Regions from separate parts of the Paenibacillus glufosinatiresistens genome, predicted to be linked through region 2. Evidence: riboswitches for the same ligand, from Rfam matches in the RefSeq annotation. Region 2 holds a riboswitch; the other holds the start of a gene.
The links. Region 2 has a riboswitch for thiamine pyrophosphate ahead of RBI05_RS06910 (ABC transporter substrate-binding protein). Riboswitches for the same ligand answer to the same signal wherever they lie in the genome.
Positions count from the first base shown of each region.

Region 1 (7,666 bases), on a different contig from region 2:
GATGATGTACAGCCCGATGCCGCTGGAGCAGGTGGCGGAGACCTGCGGATTCGCAAATTATACCTACTTCTTCCGGCTCTTCCGCCGCCGATACGGCGTATCTCCGGCCCGTTACCGGGAATCCGTCCGTTAGACGCAAAAGAAAATCCGGGCAGCAAAAAGGAGCGTCATCATAAGTGATCCGCTCCTTCCGCATGGCTTTGTTCAGTTGTGCCCGCTTATCCGGCTTCACCCGGACATGCTGGGAAATATCGGCGTAATCCCCGTTCGTTCTCCGGTTCATCACCGGACTCCATCCGCCCTGCCGCTGCGCTTGCAGCAGCGCCTTGCGGCTCTTCGTTCTTGCCATTTCTTCTCTCACTCTCCTATGGGTCCCGCTTCAGCTTACACCTGTCAGTGTACCGGAGCGTCTCCGTCCCCGTCAAGGCTGCGAACCTTGATGGCTGCAAGCGTCAGCAATCTGACTTCAGGCCGTCCGGCCAATCGCCGTTCGGTATAGACATAATCCACCGTCTCCCCTTCTTCCAGTGAGGCTGCCGCGGCCTTCAATTCATCGCTGAACTGAAAAGAGGTCGCTTCGCCGTAGACGTCGATCTCGACGGTGTGGCCGTCGGCGAGCCCGTTATAAATGCCGGACCCGTGCTTCAGCGGTAGCGGCGCTTGCAGCTTCGCGGCGGCAACCTTGCCGGCCGGAGCGGTGCCCGGGGAAGCGGCGCTGGCTCCGGATACAATTGGTACCGTCAGCAGGAGAGCAGCAGTAAGTACAGCAATATAAGAGGATTTCGTTCGGTTCTTCATCGAGCATCACTCCCTCGTGGTTGTACTCCTTTTATAACCGAATTGCCCGGTCATTAATCCGTATACCCGAAGCGCGCAGCGAAGATCTCAGCCCACTTGCCGCCCGGTTCGGGCGGATCGGCAGTCATGCCGCTCGCAGGTCTTGAAGCGTCCCTTGAAGTCCAGCCGGTGATCAGTCACCAGAAAGCCGTACTCCCGTTCCAGACGCGCTTCCAGCTCTGCCAGCCAGTCTTCCTTGATCTCCGTCAGCTCTCCGCAATCCTCGCAGATCAGGTGGTGGTGCATATGTCCCTGCCCTCCCCCGCGCAGATCGTAGCGGGCAGGGCCGTCCCCGAAATTCATTTTCTCGACAATATGCAGTTCGGACAAAAGATCCAGCGTCCGGTAAATCGTGGCCATGCCCAGATTGGGATGGTCGGGCTTCATCTTCAGATAGATATCCTCCACCGTAAGATGCTCCGTCTCATTCTCCAGCAGAACCCGAACAATGGCTTCGCGCTGGGAAGTCAGCTTATATTGTCTGGCGGCGAACTGGGCCGCAATATCACTCATGGTCATCAAGGATCGCACCATCCTCTCCGGGCCGCTTAAGCCGCCGATTCTTAATTATAATAATTATCATATAGTAATAATATCAAATATTTGGGCTCTTGAAAAGGAGGAGGCGTTCCCGCCTGCAACCTTTATTCCTCCTGAATCGTTTATACGGACATCAGATTCCTCAACCGTCTGAATGAAAGGGGTTAATAGGATGAAAAAGAAAGCAGGCTCGATAACCTTCGCTTCGCTTGCGCTCACCGCTCTCCTGAGCCTTTCCGTGGCCGGGTCCCTGTACGCGGCTGCCGCCCCGTTCGGAGATCTGGGAACAACCGAAGGCAGCGACAAAATCCAATCGCTGCATTCGAAAGGGATCATTCAGGGCATGAACGCCCAAAGCTTCGCGCCAAAGGCTCCGCTCACCGCCGCACAAGGCATACAACTGATCGCCGGGGGCTTCCAGTTCAGTCTCGACGCCATCCGGTTCATCCAGGAGCCGAAGGCCGCGCAGGTCTTCACGAAAGTACTGGACGGCCAATGGTATACGGAGGCGTTCCTCGGCGTCTATCATAACGGCGTCCCCGTGCCCGAAGACATCGATCCCGCGTCCAGGCTGACGCGGGAGCAGTTCACCTTCCTGCTCGTCCGGGGAATGGAACAGGCGGGGTCTCTGCCTCTTATCAACGTGAAGCCTTCCGGCATTGCCGATGAGAGCAGCCTGACGCCCGAGTATCAGGGCGCCGTAGTCCGTTCGCTGAAATACGGCATTACGCAGCTCGACAGCAGCGGCCGGTTCGACCCGAAGCGGGAGATCAGCCGCGGCGAAGCGGCGGTTATGCTCTATGATGCCCTGGACTATCTCCGCCAGCATCCCGCTCCCGCCGCAGCCGACAACTCCTGAATCTTTCTATCTTGCCTCTTCGGCTTCCGGCGTGATATAGTCGAGAGGCATTTTATCCCAAAATCAAATAGACCCGTTCTTCACTAGGGGAGTCCGCGTGGACTGAGACGGCGAGAGCCGGACCCTTGGAACCTGATCTGGATCATACCAGCGTAGGGAAGTGATACGAGGATTCGATGAAATTGAAAGCGCGCGTTTCTTCGCCGTTCTCTTCATGAACCCGTCCACTTCCCTGTGAAGCGGACGGGTTTTTTGTTGGGTCTGAAAGGAGGAAATTCGATGAATCCGGATCCGGAGCTCAGAACCCCGCCTCCCGGACAACGCGAGAGGCCGCCGCTAAGCAAGACGTTCATCCCCCCGCTTCTGGCGGTTGCGGCGGGACTTGCCGTCTGGGAAGCCGGAGTTCGGGCGGCGGGAACCCCAGCCTACATCCTGCCGCCTCCGACCGCCGTTCTTCGCGCACTGGCCCAGGAAGCCGGGCCGCTGTTCATGGTCCATCTGCCCGCTACGCTCGGCGAAGCGGCGGTTGGCCTTCTCCTGGCTCTGGTCGCCGGAATGGCGCTTGGACTCGGAATGGCGCTTAGTCCCGCGCTGGAGAAGGCGCTGTATCCGCTGCTCGTCTTCAGCCAGACGATTCCGCTTGTCGCTCTGTCGCCTCTGTTCATTCTCTGGTTCGGCTATTCGCTGTGGAGCAAAGCCTTTGTGGTGCTGCTGACGGCGTTCTATCCGATCATGGCAGGGCTGCATGACGGAATCCGCCGGGCAGGAAGCGAATATCGCGGGCTGATGCTGGCGATGGGGGCGAGGCGGCGCCAGGTTCTGATCAAGGCGGAGATTCCGGCCGCCCTTCCTGCTTTCTTCGGCGGTCTTCGGCTGGCCGCCGTCTACAGCGTAATCGGAGCTACAATCGGGGAATGGCTGGGCGGAAGCCGGGGACTCGGCTTCTACTGCCGGCGTATGGCTTCCGGCCTCCGAAGCGCCGATATGTTCGCCGCCGTCGTGCTGCTTGCCGCTCTGGGCCTCTCGCTGCTGCTGACTGTCCGGCTGGCGGAAGCTGTCATCTGCCGGAGAAGCAGCCTTGGGCGGATAGAAGATTACAAGGAGATGAGAGGATGAATTCAAGATTGAGGAGTTCGGGAGGCGGCCCGCTGCTCCTAGCCGTGGTGCTTGGCCTCCTGCTGGCCGCAGCAGGCTGTGGCCGGATGACGGGTGCAGCGGTTCAAGGCGCAGCGGTTCAGGGCGATCCGGCAAGCGCCCAGAACGCGGCGGATGCCGCCCGGCCGGGATCGGCGGACGAGAGCAGGTCCCGGCCCGACCAGCTGACCGTCATGCTGGACTGGTATCCGAACGCGGTGCATTCGTTTCTTTATGCGGCGGAGGAGAACGGTTATTTTGCCGACAGGAATCTGAAAGTCAAACTGCGGATGCCCGCTGAAACCAACGATGCCTTGAGACTGGCCGCCGCCGGCCAAGTCGATCTCGCTCTGACCTATCAGCCGCAGGTTCTGATGGCGCGGGGGGCGTCCGTTCCCGTCAAAGCGGTATCCGCCGTTGTCCGCCATCCGCTGAACCGGCTGCTGATCCGGGCAGATGAAGAAGGAATCACACGGCCCCGAGAGCTTCCTGGCCGGACGATCGGGTATTCCTCTATTCCGCTCTATGACGCCATGCTCCGTACCATGGTCGAAGCGGACGGCGGCGACTCTTCCCGGCTGAACCTGGTCGATGTCGGCTATGACCTGATTCCCGCTCTCGCCACCGGACGGACCGATGCCGTAATCGGCGGATTTGTCAACCACGAAGAGCTGCTGCTGGACAAGCAGCATTGTCCCGTTCTCTCGCTGAATCCGGCGGATTTCGGCGTACCCGATTATGCCGAGCTGGTCTTCGCCGCCAGCGAGCAGACCCTGGCCGAACGCGGCGAAGTGATCCGGCGGTTTCTCGCCGCCGCTGCGGAAGGACAGGCCTATGTCAAAGGCCATCCGCAGGAAGCGCTGGCGATTCTGCTGAAGCATGAGGAGACCGCCGCTCCGCTTGATCCGGAGATTGAGCGGGCCAGCCTTGCCCTGCTGCTGCCGCTGATGGATTTCGGAGACGAGCCCTACGGCTACCTCGGCCCGGAATCCTGGGACCCGATCGGGAGCTGGCTTAAAGACCGGAAGCTGCTGCCCGGAAATATCGACCCGAAGGAGGCCGGTTCCGACAATCGCCTGATTGCTCCGTGAGCCTGCCCTTCTCTGTACCCTCTCGCTTCTCGCTCTGCGGCAGAATTACGCTCTTGCAACGCAAACAGGTTCTCAACTTATTCACAAGGAGGATTTCCCATGTCTTACCTGGATCAAGTTCGACAAGTCAACCCGCTTGTCCACAACATCACGAATATTGTTGTCGCCAATTTCAGCGCGAACGGTCTGCTCGCTATCGGCGCTTCCCCTTTCATGGCTGCCGGCCTGCCCGAAGTCGAGGAAGCCGCCGCGATGGCGGGGGCCGTCGTGCTCAATATGGGCACGCTGGACGAGCTCTCGCTGGAAGCCATGCTGCGCGCCGGCCAGTCCGCGAACCGGAGCGGCGTTCCGGTCGTGCTTGATCCTGTAGGTGCCGGCGCCACGGCCTACCGGACCGAATCGGCTTCCCTGCTGGCCCGCAGTCTTAAGCTTGCGGCCATCCGCGGCAATGCGGCAGAGATTGCGAATCTTGCCGGAGAAGCCTGGGCCAGCAAGGGAGTGGATGCCGGAGAGAGTGCGGGAGACATCGTTCCGGCCGCTGAACGCGCTGCCCGCCTCTACGGCTGTGTCGTGATCGCGACCGGACGGGAGGATGTCGTAACGGACGGCAAGCGAACGCTCCTTATCCGGAGCGGTCATCCGCTGCTCACCCGCGTAACCGGCACGGGCTGCCTGCTGAGCGCCGTCATCGGCGCCTTCGCGGCTGTTGCCGGAGGCGGCGTCCTGGAGGCGGCCGCAGAGGCCGCGGCCTTCTACGGCTCCGCCGCTTCCCTCGCCGCCGAGGCGGCGGCCGATCTGGGGCCGGGCAGCTTCCAGATTGAATTTCTGAACCGGCTGTCCACCCTGCAATCCGGCAGCATCGGGGAGCTGGCGCTCATCCGCGAGCGCGAGCAGGTGGACCGGGTGACGCCATGAACCGGGATGGTCACCATGAATGCCGGGAGATGCAGAGCGGCCTGCCTCTAGGCGGTGCCCTCGGCTCCGGCGGATCAATAGCCGATGCCTGCTCGGTCCCGGTCGCTCTCACCATAGCCGGATCGGACAGCGGCGGCGGAGCCGGCATCCAGGCCGACCTCAAGACGTTCCAGGAGCTCGGCGTCTACGGAACGTCCGCGCTGACCGCCATTACCGCCCAGAATACGCTCGGCGTTCAGGGCGTGCTTCCGGTAGCGGCGGAACAGGTCGGCATGCAGATGGATTCGGTCGCTGCCGACCTCCCTCCGGATGCCGTCAAGACCGGAATGCTGTTCAGCGGAGAGATTATCGAGACGGTCGCCGAACGGGCTGTCCGGTACGGATGGAAGAAGCTCGTCGTTGATCCGGTCATCACGGCCAAGGGCGGCGCACGCCTGCTGCGCGAAGAGGCTCTGGAAGCGATGAGGCGGCAGCTTCTGCCGCTTGCGCTGGCCGTGACGCCGAATGTCCCGGAGGCCGAGCTGCTCGCCGGCTTCCCGATTCGCAGCTTCGCCGACCGGGAGCGGGCCGCGGCCGCCATTCACTCCCTCGGGAGCCGGTTCGTCATTCTGAAAGGCGGACACGCCGAGGAAGACGGAGACCGGGCGGTCGATCTCGTCTATGACGGCAGCGGGTTCCTCCGGCTGGAGAGCCCACGGATTGCCACCCGGCATACGCACGGCACCGGCTGCACCTTCTCGGCCGCCCTCGCCGCCGAACTGGCGCGAGGCGCTTCGGTCCCGGAGGCCGCAGCGGCCGCCAAGGCGTTCGTGCAGGCGGCGATCGAAGACGGGCTCGGCCTTGGGAGCGGACACGGGCCGACCAATCATTTTGCCTACAAGCGCCGAATGGCCCGAAGGGAGCGCGAAGAGCATGTCTGAGTTCTCCGAACGCTTCTTCACCAGTCCGGACAGCCCGGAGGTGGCAGAACTCGGGGCCTCCGGGGAACTCGCCCGCCGCTGGAGCAGGGGTAAGATCGCTCCGCTTCTTCGCGTCTACTTCATTATGGGCAGCGCCGATACCCGGGGCCGTCCGCCCGCAGACGTCCTGCGGGAAGCGATCACCGGCGGCGTCACCCTGTTCCAGTTCCGGGAAAAAGGAGCGGGCGCCCTCACCGGGCCGCCCCTTCTCCGGCTCGCCCGCGAGCTGCGGGCGATCTGCCGGGCGAGCGGCGTGCCGTTCCTGGTCGACGACGACGTCGAACTCGCGCTCGCCGTCGGTGCCGACGGCGTCCACGTCGGCCAAGAGGATGCTCCTGCCGCCGGGCTGCGGCAGCGGCTCGGTCCCGCCGCCATCCTCGGCGTGTCTGCGCACACGCCGGAAGAGGCCCGCCGGGCTGCCGCCGACGGGGCCGATTATATCGGCGTCGGGCCGGTCTACCCCACCGGATCGAAGCCCGACGCGAAGCCCGCCTGCGGCCCCGGGCTTCTGTCCGCGCTGCGGCGGTATGAGCCGGACCTTCCGATGGCCGCCATCGGCGGACTGACGGCGGGCAATGCCGCCCCCGCGCTTGCAGCCGGAGCGGACGGACTGGCCGTCATCTCCGCCATCGCTGCGGCGGAGAATCCCCGGCGGGCCGCGGCCGAGTTAGCCCGCCTGTACGGCGGTGGCCGCTGATGGAGGCCCTGCGGAGCGGTCATGGCGGCCAGGCTGAAGCGGCTTAATTTCGTCCTTAAGGAATGAACAAAAAGAACAAAGTCCCGCTCATCAGGGCTTTGTTCTTTTATTTTGGGGTTCGTTCAGTTCATTCAGCTCGTTCAGGCCGTTCAGTTCATTCAGGAAGTTCCGGCCTCGCGGTATTCCGTCGGCGTCTTTCCAGTAGCCTTCTTGAACACCTGGGCAAAATAGCGCGGGTCCTGATAGCCGACAAGCGGAGCAATCCGGTATACCTTTACTTCGCTGCTCGTAAGGAGATATTTGGCTTTCTCGATCCGGCAGTGGGTCAGATACTCCAAGAACGTATAACCGGTCGTATTCTTGAACAGCGTGCAGAAATGGCTGACGGACAAGCCCGCTACCTCTGCGGCTTCTTCCACGCCGATCTCCTTGCTGTAGCTCGATTCGATGAACCGCCGCACCTTGTCGGCGATACTGCGGGGATCGTCCTTCGGCACAGTATGGACGGCCGACGCAATCGCCGCCGTCAGCTCCGCCGCCGCTTCGGCCATCATTTCATCCAGCGTCCCCAGCCTGCGAAGTCTGTCCAGCAGCACATCCGGAGACCCCGGGGAAGAGCCGGTCCATTCCTCCA
Region 1 is NZ_JAVFHT010000001.1:552,070-559,735, reverse strand. Features, by position in the region: gene RBI05_RS02560 (helix-turn-helix domain-containing protein) at 1-133, shown strand, start outside; gene RBI05_RS02555 (hypothetical protein) at 394-798, opposite strand; gene RBI05_RS02550 (Fur family transcriptional regulator) at 886-1,356, opposite strand; gene RBI05_RS02545 (S-layer homology domain-containing protein) at 1,550-2,236, shown strand; TPP riboswitch at 2,312-2,412, shown strand; gene RBI05_RS02540 (ABC transporter permease) at 2,516-3,352, shown strand; gene RBI05_RS02535 (ABC transporter substrate-binding protein) at 3,349-4,461, shown strand; gene thiM (hydroxyethylthiazole kinase) at 4,561-5,376, shown strand; gene thiD (bifunctional hydroxymethylpyrimidine kinase/phosphomethylpyrimidine kinase) at 5,373-6,296, shown strand; gene thiE (thiamine phosphate synthase) at 6,289-7,032, shown strand; gene RBI05_RS02515 (response regulator) at 7,191-7,666, opposite strand, start outside.
Region 1: linked by a shared signal. The riboswitch ahead of RBI05_RS02540 (ABC transporter permease) and the one ahead of RBI05_RS06910 (ABC transporter substrate-binding protein) in region 2 are both predicted to bind thiamine pyrophosphate.

Region 2 (7,666 bases):
CGTCTACATCGGCACGAACGGCTTCGGTATCGTAATGGGCGACCTCGCCGGAGAGGCGGTATACCCGCCGTCGGGCGGCCTCACTGTAACGGCCGCAGACCCTGCTGGCGCAGCCAACGACGGCCTGACGCAGCTTACCGTAACTCCTTCGGTATACGCCGGCAACCAGCGGGTCTACGCCAACTTCGGCACCGGCGCCGTTCCGGTTCCGAAGCTCAAAGACAAGCTCGCCGGCTATGCCGCTCTACCCGAGAGCGGTCTCGTTCCCGCAGCTGACGGCGACCACATCGCGGTAGCCGAGGTGAGTCCGGCCGGCCAAGCGGTCCGCTTCGGCCAGACCACCGCCGCAGTCAGCGCCGAGCCTGCGGCGGGAACGGCTTCGCCGTCTCCGGCTGCGACGCCGGCCCCGGCTCCTGCCGTTCCGGCCGCCACGGCCTCTCCGTCCTCCGCCCCTCAGGTGACGGCAGGCTCGGCAGCCTTGACAGCGGCGGTCGGCGCGGACGGCAAGGCAGCGGTAACGCTGACGGCCGACATCCTGACCCGGGCGGCCGCAGGCGCAGACGGCACGATCACCGTCAGCGTGACGGCGGCCGGCGCCAAGTCGCTGTCGGCCGCGCTGCCGGATGGAATTCTGGCCGCGCTCGCAAGCCAGGGCATCCGGAACGTTCAGGTGAAATTGAACGACGTCTACATCTCGCTGGATACCGCCCTGCTCCGGAAGGCCGGGGCCGGGGCTCCGCTTGTACTCTCCGCCGCCCGGGTGGAGCCTTCCGCTCTGTCCGCGGAAGCGAAGCTGAAGACGGCCGGCAGCCAGGTGTATGAGCTGAACCTAAGCAGCGGCGGCCAGACCGTAGCCTGGAACGGCAAGGCCGTTCAGGTATCCCTGCCTTATTCTCCGGCTTCCGGCGAGAAGGCGAATCAGACGGTCGTCTATTATTTGAGCGACAACGGCGGGGTCCAGACTGTGAAGAATGCGAAGTACGAGGCTGCATCCGGCCGGGTTGTCTTCGCGCCGAAGCACTTCAGCAAGTACGCGGCGGCCAACGTCAAGGTCTCCTTCCCTGACACCGCCCGCTATGTCTGGGCCGCCGACGCCATCGACCGGCTGGCAGCGCAGGGCGTGCTCTCCGGCATGGGAGACGGCGCCTTCCATCCGGCGGGTACGGTAACCCGGGCGCAGTTCGCCCAAATGCTGACTCTGGCGCTTGATCTGGAGGCTCCCGGCGCTTCCGCCCCCTTCTCCGATGTGAAGGCCGGCGCCTGGTACAGCGAAGCGGTTGCCGCCGCGCAGAAATCCGGCATCGTTCAGGGCCGCTCCGACGGCACCTTCGGGGTGAACGAGCCGATCACCCGCCAGGATATGGCCGTCATGATCGACAAAGCCCTCAAGCAGCAGAACGCGGACCTGTCCGCTTCCGCCGCTTCGTTCAAAGACAGCGCCGCCATCTCCGCCTATGCGCTGGAGAGTGTGGAACGGCTGGCCGCAGCCGGCCTGATCTCCGGTCAGGGCGACGGCCTCTTCGCACCGAAGGCAAGCGCAACGCGCGCCGAAGCCGCTGTACTGATTCACCATCTGCTCGGCTATCTGGCCAAGTAGAGCGAACTCCATCCGCAGATCAAAGAACCCGCAAGCGGCGAGAGCCGGCTTGCGGGTTCTTGCGTCCGGTTAACTTCCGGAGCTTCTATAATCCGCCGTGGGCCTCCGGCTATTCATGCCGGATGTGCTCATGCGTCTGAAGAAAAATCTGCTCGACATGCGCGTCGTTCAGAGAATAGAACACCGTCTTGCCTTCCTTGCGGCGCTTGACGATCCGCAGGTTGCGCAGGTACCGGAGCTGGTGGGATACCGCCGACTGGCCCATCTCCAGAATGACGGACAGATCATGCACGCAGAGCTCGCGGCGCGACAGCGCATAGATCAGCCGGACCCGGGTAGGATCTCCGAGCGCCTTGAACATCTCGGCCATCTTGTCGGTGATCTCCCGCTCGGGCAGCGTCAGACGCAGATGCTCCGGGTCCGGTTCGGTGCCGCCGCACGTCGTATCGCACTCCGTCACTGCCGGTTTCGTCATATCCGTCTCCCCGCTTTCTCGTCTAACCGGAATGATTACGTTCTTCTCTATATTATAGAAAAAGCGCGCTGCGCTGTCCATGCCGCCGGTCCGCAGCCTTCCTTCCGGCTTCGCCGGCCTTCTGCGGCCCTTGCGGCCGGGCGGCTTAAAGCTCGGCTACCGGGCGGCCGAACAGATAGCCCTGGCCGAGCTCGGCGCCAAGCCCGAGGCAGCACTCGAACTCCTCGCGCCGCTCGATGCCTTCGGCAAGCACGGTGCCGCCGTAAGCATGGGCCTGGGCCGCAATCTCCCGGATCGCGGCCTGCTTGGCATAGTCGGCATCGCAGAAGCTGACGAGGCCGCGGTCGATTTTGACAAAATCGGGCTGCAGCCGCTGCAGAACCTCAATCGTCGAGAACCCGGCTCCCACGTCGTCCAGCGCGACTCCGATTCCGTGTCTCCGGTATTCCGCGAAGATGCTCGCCAAGTGGGTGATATCCGTAATCCGCTCGCTCTCCACCACTTCGAACACGAAGTCCCGGGGATCTTGATCCAGCCGCTCAATCGCGGCAAACGTATGCGTCAGACAATATTTCGGGTTATAGATGGAAGAAGGCAGAAAATTGATGAACCGCTTCAGTCCCTTCGGCACCTGCCGCGTCCCGGCCTCAATCGCCGAGATGCGGGCGGCGCGGTCCAGGAACGAATGAAATCCGCTCCGCCGGGCAGCCTCGAACAGTTCATACGGCTGAAACGGGCTGCCTCCCGGCAGCGGCCGCAGCAGAAACTCATACCCGAAGGCCGTTCCGTCCCGGTCCACAATCGGCTGGAGGTAACTGCAGAATTCCGCGCGTGAAATAATGTCGATCAGATCGGCGCTCCGGAACCGGGCTTCCAGTTGCTCCAGGCCGAACCACCGCTGCAGGTGATCGGACTGCTTCCCGGCAAAATGGCCCCGGAAGCCGATCTGCAGCGGTCTGTCCGTCCCCGCATTCGCAGGGTGTGCCCTCAGCCGTTCCAGGCAAGTGAGCAGCTCGTCCCGGGTGGCATAAGGGATGCTGTAGCTTCCGCTGTCCTGCCCTTCGACCGTGATGCCTGCCTCCCGGGCAGCCTCCGCCCACTCCGGGGTTGCCTGCCTGATTCGAATCTCGCCGCTGTCTTCAATCGGTTCCACCCTGGAACAATCGCTGCAATGCATGGCCCGTCCTCCTGTAGCCTACTATGGATCAGATCAATAGATTCCTACTTCCGCCTGATGGCTTGATTGTACCATAATCCGGACGCCAAAAAGGACCGAAAATCAGTCCGAAGACCTGTTTTTTCGGTCCGCAATGATGCCGCTTTGCGCAAGTGCCGTCCCTGGCGGGACAGGCCGGCGGGCGTAAGGCGTCTAGCCCTGCGCCTTCTCCCAGACGGAACGTTCTCCGCCCGATTCCAGCTCGATGCGCTGCGGGTCCAGCTTCAGCACGACATAATCGGGATCCTCCGGTCCCTTGAACCAGCGGGACAGATCCGGATTCCAGACCTGCTTGCGCAGGGATTCGTCCGACGAGATCGACACCCGGGCCTCAACCTCAAGCACATCCTTGCTGCCGCCGGATTCGTAGCCCACCAGCAGGAAAGCGTTCGGGTTGTCCTCCAGCTCTTCCACCTTGTGCGTCTTGCGGTCGGTGGCCAGATAAATGTTCAGACCCTCGTGATAGACGGCCATATAGCGGACCTTGGGCTTGCCTCCGGCTTCGACGGTTCCGAAGGACCCGAAGCGGTTCGCGTCCAGCACCTGTCCGATGCGTTCTTCTGTCAGTGATTGTGTCATGATTCCTTCATTCTCCTTCCGTGCGGGTCCGTACCCGCCTGGCAATGTGTTAGGGTATACTGGTAGTGTACCCGTCTTGCATGAAATGAATCCCAGAGGCGGACGAGGACCTTCAGGGTAATAAGAGGGAATGAACAGTCAACGGGCGCCGGAGCCAGTCTTCGGAGCCCGGGAATCCGGGAGGAACGAGCCATGAATCTAGCCGACAACGAACCCAGGCTGAGCACCGCACTGCTGCAATTTATCTTTCCGTTCTCCCTTCAGGAGGGACGCAACCGGGAGCTGAGAGACCAGCTTCTCCTGGACGGCTTCGAGCCGTTCTTTCTGGATGAGACCCGGCTGGAAGACGCCTATTACGGTGAGGGCTACTGCATCTCCCATGAGAATATGGAGCGCGTCTACCTGCCTTTCGCAGCACATGTCCTGTTTCCGCGCGCAGAGAAGGAGCCCGACGCCTTCCACCGCTATTCGCGCGCCCACATTCTGGACTGCGAGATGCTTATGCCGCAGCGCCGCATGCCCTTCCGGCTGCTCTCGACCGATATATTCCTTTGTCCTTTCCAGCTCGGCTTTGTGACCATCCGCCTTGAGCTTACCGGCGAGTATACCCTCAGCGAAGCGCTGGAATTCGCCGACCGCTTCCGCTCTCTGGAGGATGCCTCGGACGCCGACCGCGCCGTTACCTTCTCTTGTCCGAGCCGAACGTTCAGCCAGACGGAGGACCTGCTCTTCGGCATACTGGCTCCTCACCTGCGGGACTATCTGGACCAGTCCGAGATGAGCGGCGCGTATTTCGAGACCCTGCCGTTCTTCGTGGACGAACGAATGCTTGTCCAGGGATTCTACGGTTTCGAGCCGGATGCGGAGATTACGGAGACGGTGCTGTACCGCATTTCCCAGATTGACGGCCTGAACGGAACCGACCGCCCTTATATAAGCGCCAGCGACCCCGAATATATTCAGGATTATAACCGGAAGCATACCTACCGGCGCTGGGCGCCGGATACCTACTACATCACGAATGAACAGACCTTCTCCTGCGTCTCCTGCAGGGAAGGCGAGAGTGCCGTCCGGATGGCGAACCAGATGTACGGCGAATATTATTATGGCCTGCTGCTGAGCCTGTTCCACAAGATCGTGCTGCTCAAGCTTGCCAACATCCACTCCCGGCTGCGGATCGAGCACGACTATGAAGAGATCGAGAGCCTGATCTTCGACATCAACCGCTTCTCGGCCAAATTCTATTTTCTGGAGCTGATTTCCCAGTCTCAGGGCAGAGAAATCTTCTTCCAGCTTCGCAAAGTCTACGGCAACGACCAGTTATATGACGAGGTCAAGGGCACGCTGGACGACCTGTTCCAGTACCAGGAGAAATTTCAGGGAAGGCGCCGCGACAATCTACTGATGATCCTGACCGTCTTCACGGTCATCAGCGGCATTTACGGCATGAACCAGGTCATCGAGGACCTCAAGAGTCCAATCCACTGGGACAAAATGCTGGGCTACTCGCCGTTTGAGTACCTGGCCCTCTTCGTTACGATGACCGGAATTGCCGCCAGCCTGGTGCTTGCGGTGCGGGAGGTCTGGAACCAGATCCGCCGCAAGCGGCGTCAGAAATACCGGTTCCGGGAGTAGAGCGGACCGGGACGGCTTCGGCAAGACTGGACAAGGCCGTTCAGGGCGTCTATAATACGGCTAAGCTAAACCCGTCAATTTCATAGAAGCAGGGGTGCTGGAATCGGCCGGCTGAGATTGTATCCCAACAGATACTGACCCTTATACCTGATCTGGATAATGCCAGCGTAGGAATCGCTTATGCCAAGCGAACCGTTCCCTTTCGGGAGCCTTTCGCCTTCATGCGTCCTGCTGCGCTCCGATCCTGAACAGATCGGAGCGTTTTTTCTCGTCTGGCGGGCGAAGGCTTATACAAGAGGGGGAGAGAAACGGTTATGACGAAGAACAAGAAATCACAGTGGAGCCTGACGGCCTTGGCCGTCCTGCTGACTCTGGCCGTTGCCGGATGCGGCGGCGGGAACGGCAACGGCAGCGCCTCGCCGGCGCCTTCGCCGGAGACCACAGCTTCGGCCGGAGCATCCGCCGGGGCCGCGAAGGCGCCGAGCCGGGAGTTGAAGCCGATCAAGGTGGCGCTGGACTGGACGCCGAACACGAATCACACCGGACTGTATGTCGCGAAGGAACTGGGCTACTATGAGGAAGAAGGTCTGGATGTGAACATCGTCCAGCCCGGCGCTGCGGGAACGGATACGATGGTAACGAGCGGGGAAGCGGCTTTTGGCATCGGGGGTCAGGAAGGACTGACGATGGCCCGCGTTCAGGGAGTTCCGCTCGTCTCCATCGCGGCAATCATCCAGCATAATACATCGGGCTTCGCCGCTCCGAAGGACCGGAACATCAAGTCGCCCAAGGATTTCGAGGGCAAAACCTACGGCGGCTGGGGCTCGCCCACCGAGGAAGCGACGATGAAGGCGATCATGGACCCGCTCGGCGGGGACGTCAAGAAGGTCAAGCAGGTCAATATCGGCGAGGCCGATTATTTTACCGCCATTAAGCGCGACATCGACTTCGCCTGGGTCTTCTACGCCTGGACGGGGATCGAAGCCGAGCTGCGGGGAGAGCCGCTCGACATGCTCTATCTCCAGGACTATGCGCCGCAGTTCGACTACTATACGCCGGTGCTGACGACAAGCGAGAAGGAGATCGCCGAGCGGCCCGAAGAAGTCCGTGCCTTCCTGAAAGCTACCTCCCGCGGGTATCAGTATGCGATCGACCATCCTGAAGAGGCCGCCAATCTTCTGCTGAAGGCCGTTCCCGACCTTAACCGCGAGCTGGTCGTAGCCAGCCAGAAATGGCTGAGTCCGCGCTATGCGGCCGATGCTCCCCGCTGGGGCGAGCAGAAGGAAGCGATCTGGAAGGGTTTCGCCGACTGGATGTACGGACTGAAGCTTCTAGACAAGCCGCTGGAGGCGGACAAGGCGTTCACCAATGAGTACCTGCCGAAGTAAGCGGCTTGATCTGCAAATCCCACCAGAGAAAAGGATGAGATGAACATGGCGAATACGCTGCTCAGCATTCAGGTAATTCCGAAGACTCCGAACGGAGAAGATTCCATTCCTTATGTGGATACCGCCATTGAAGTGATCCAGCGCTCCGGCGTGAAGCATCAGGTGAACGCGCTGGAGACCACCATGGAAGGCGATCTTAGCGAGCTGCTGCAGATCGTGCAGGACATGCAGGCGGCGCTCATCGAGGCCGGCAGCCCGAGCGTCATTTCCCAGATCAAGATCGCGCATAATCCTTCCGGAATCAGCATGGATGGGCTGACCGCCAAATACCGTCCATGAAGTCGCGCTGGTCCCGGCTGTGGCCGCCGGCTGCGGCCGTCCTGCTGCTCCTGCTGCTCTGGCAGGCGGCGGTGGTGCTGCTGGATATCGAACGCTGGATGCTGCCGTCCCCGCTAGACGTGCTGCGGGAGCTGGCCGCGAATCCGCCGGTCGAACACACGCTGGCGACGGCCCGCCTGACCGCAATCGGCTTTCCGATCGGAACGCTCGTCGGTATCGGAACGGCGGTGCTGCTCCATCTGCTGCCCTGGACCCGGCGGGCCTTCTATCCGCTGCTCGTTCTCAGCCAGAACATTCCAACCATCGCGCTTGCTCCGCTGCTTGTCATCTGGTTCGGCTTCGGTCTTCTTCCCAAAATTATTCTGATTACCCTGGTCTGCTTCTTCCCCGTCGCCGTCGCCATGATGGGCGGGCTCGGGGGAAGCGACCGGGCGATG
Region 2 is NZ_JAVFHT010000004.1:76,407-84,072, reverse strand. Features, by position in the region: gene RBI05_RS06935 (S-layer homology domain-containing protein) at 1-1,597, shown strand, start outside; gene RBI05_RS06930 (ArsR/SmtB family transcription factor) at 1,707-2,072, opposite strand; gene RBI05_RS06925 (EAL domain-containing protein) at 2,218-3,249, opposite strand; gene RBI05_RS06920 (pyridoxamine 5'-phosphate oxidase family protein) at 3,442-3,867, opposite strand; gene RBI05_RS06915 (hypothetical protein) at 4,060-5,502, shown strand; TPP riboswitch at 5,583-5,693, shown strand; gene RBI05_RS06910 (ABC transporter substrate-binding protein) at 5,817-6,890, shown strand; gene RBI05_RS06905 (thiamine-binding protein) at 6,936-7,229, shown strand; gene RBI05_RS06900 (ABC transporter permease) at 7,226-7,666, shown strand, end outside.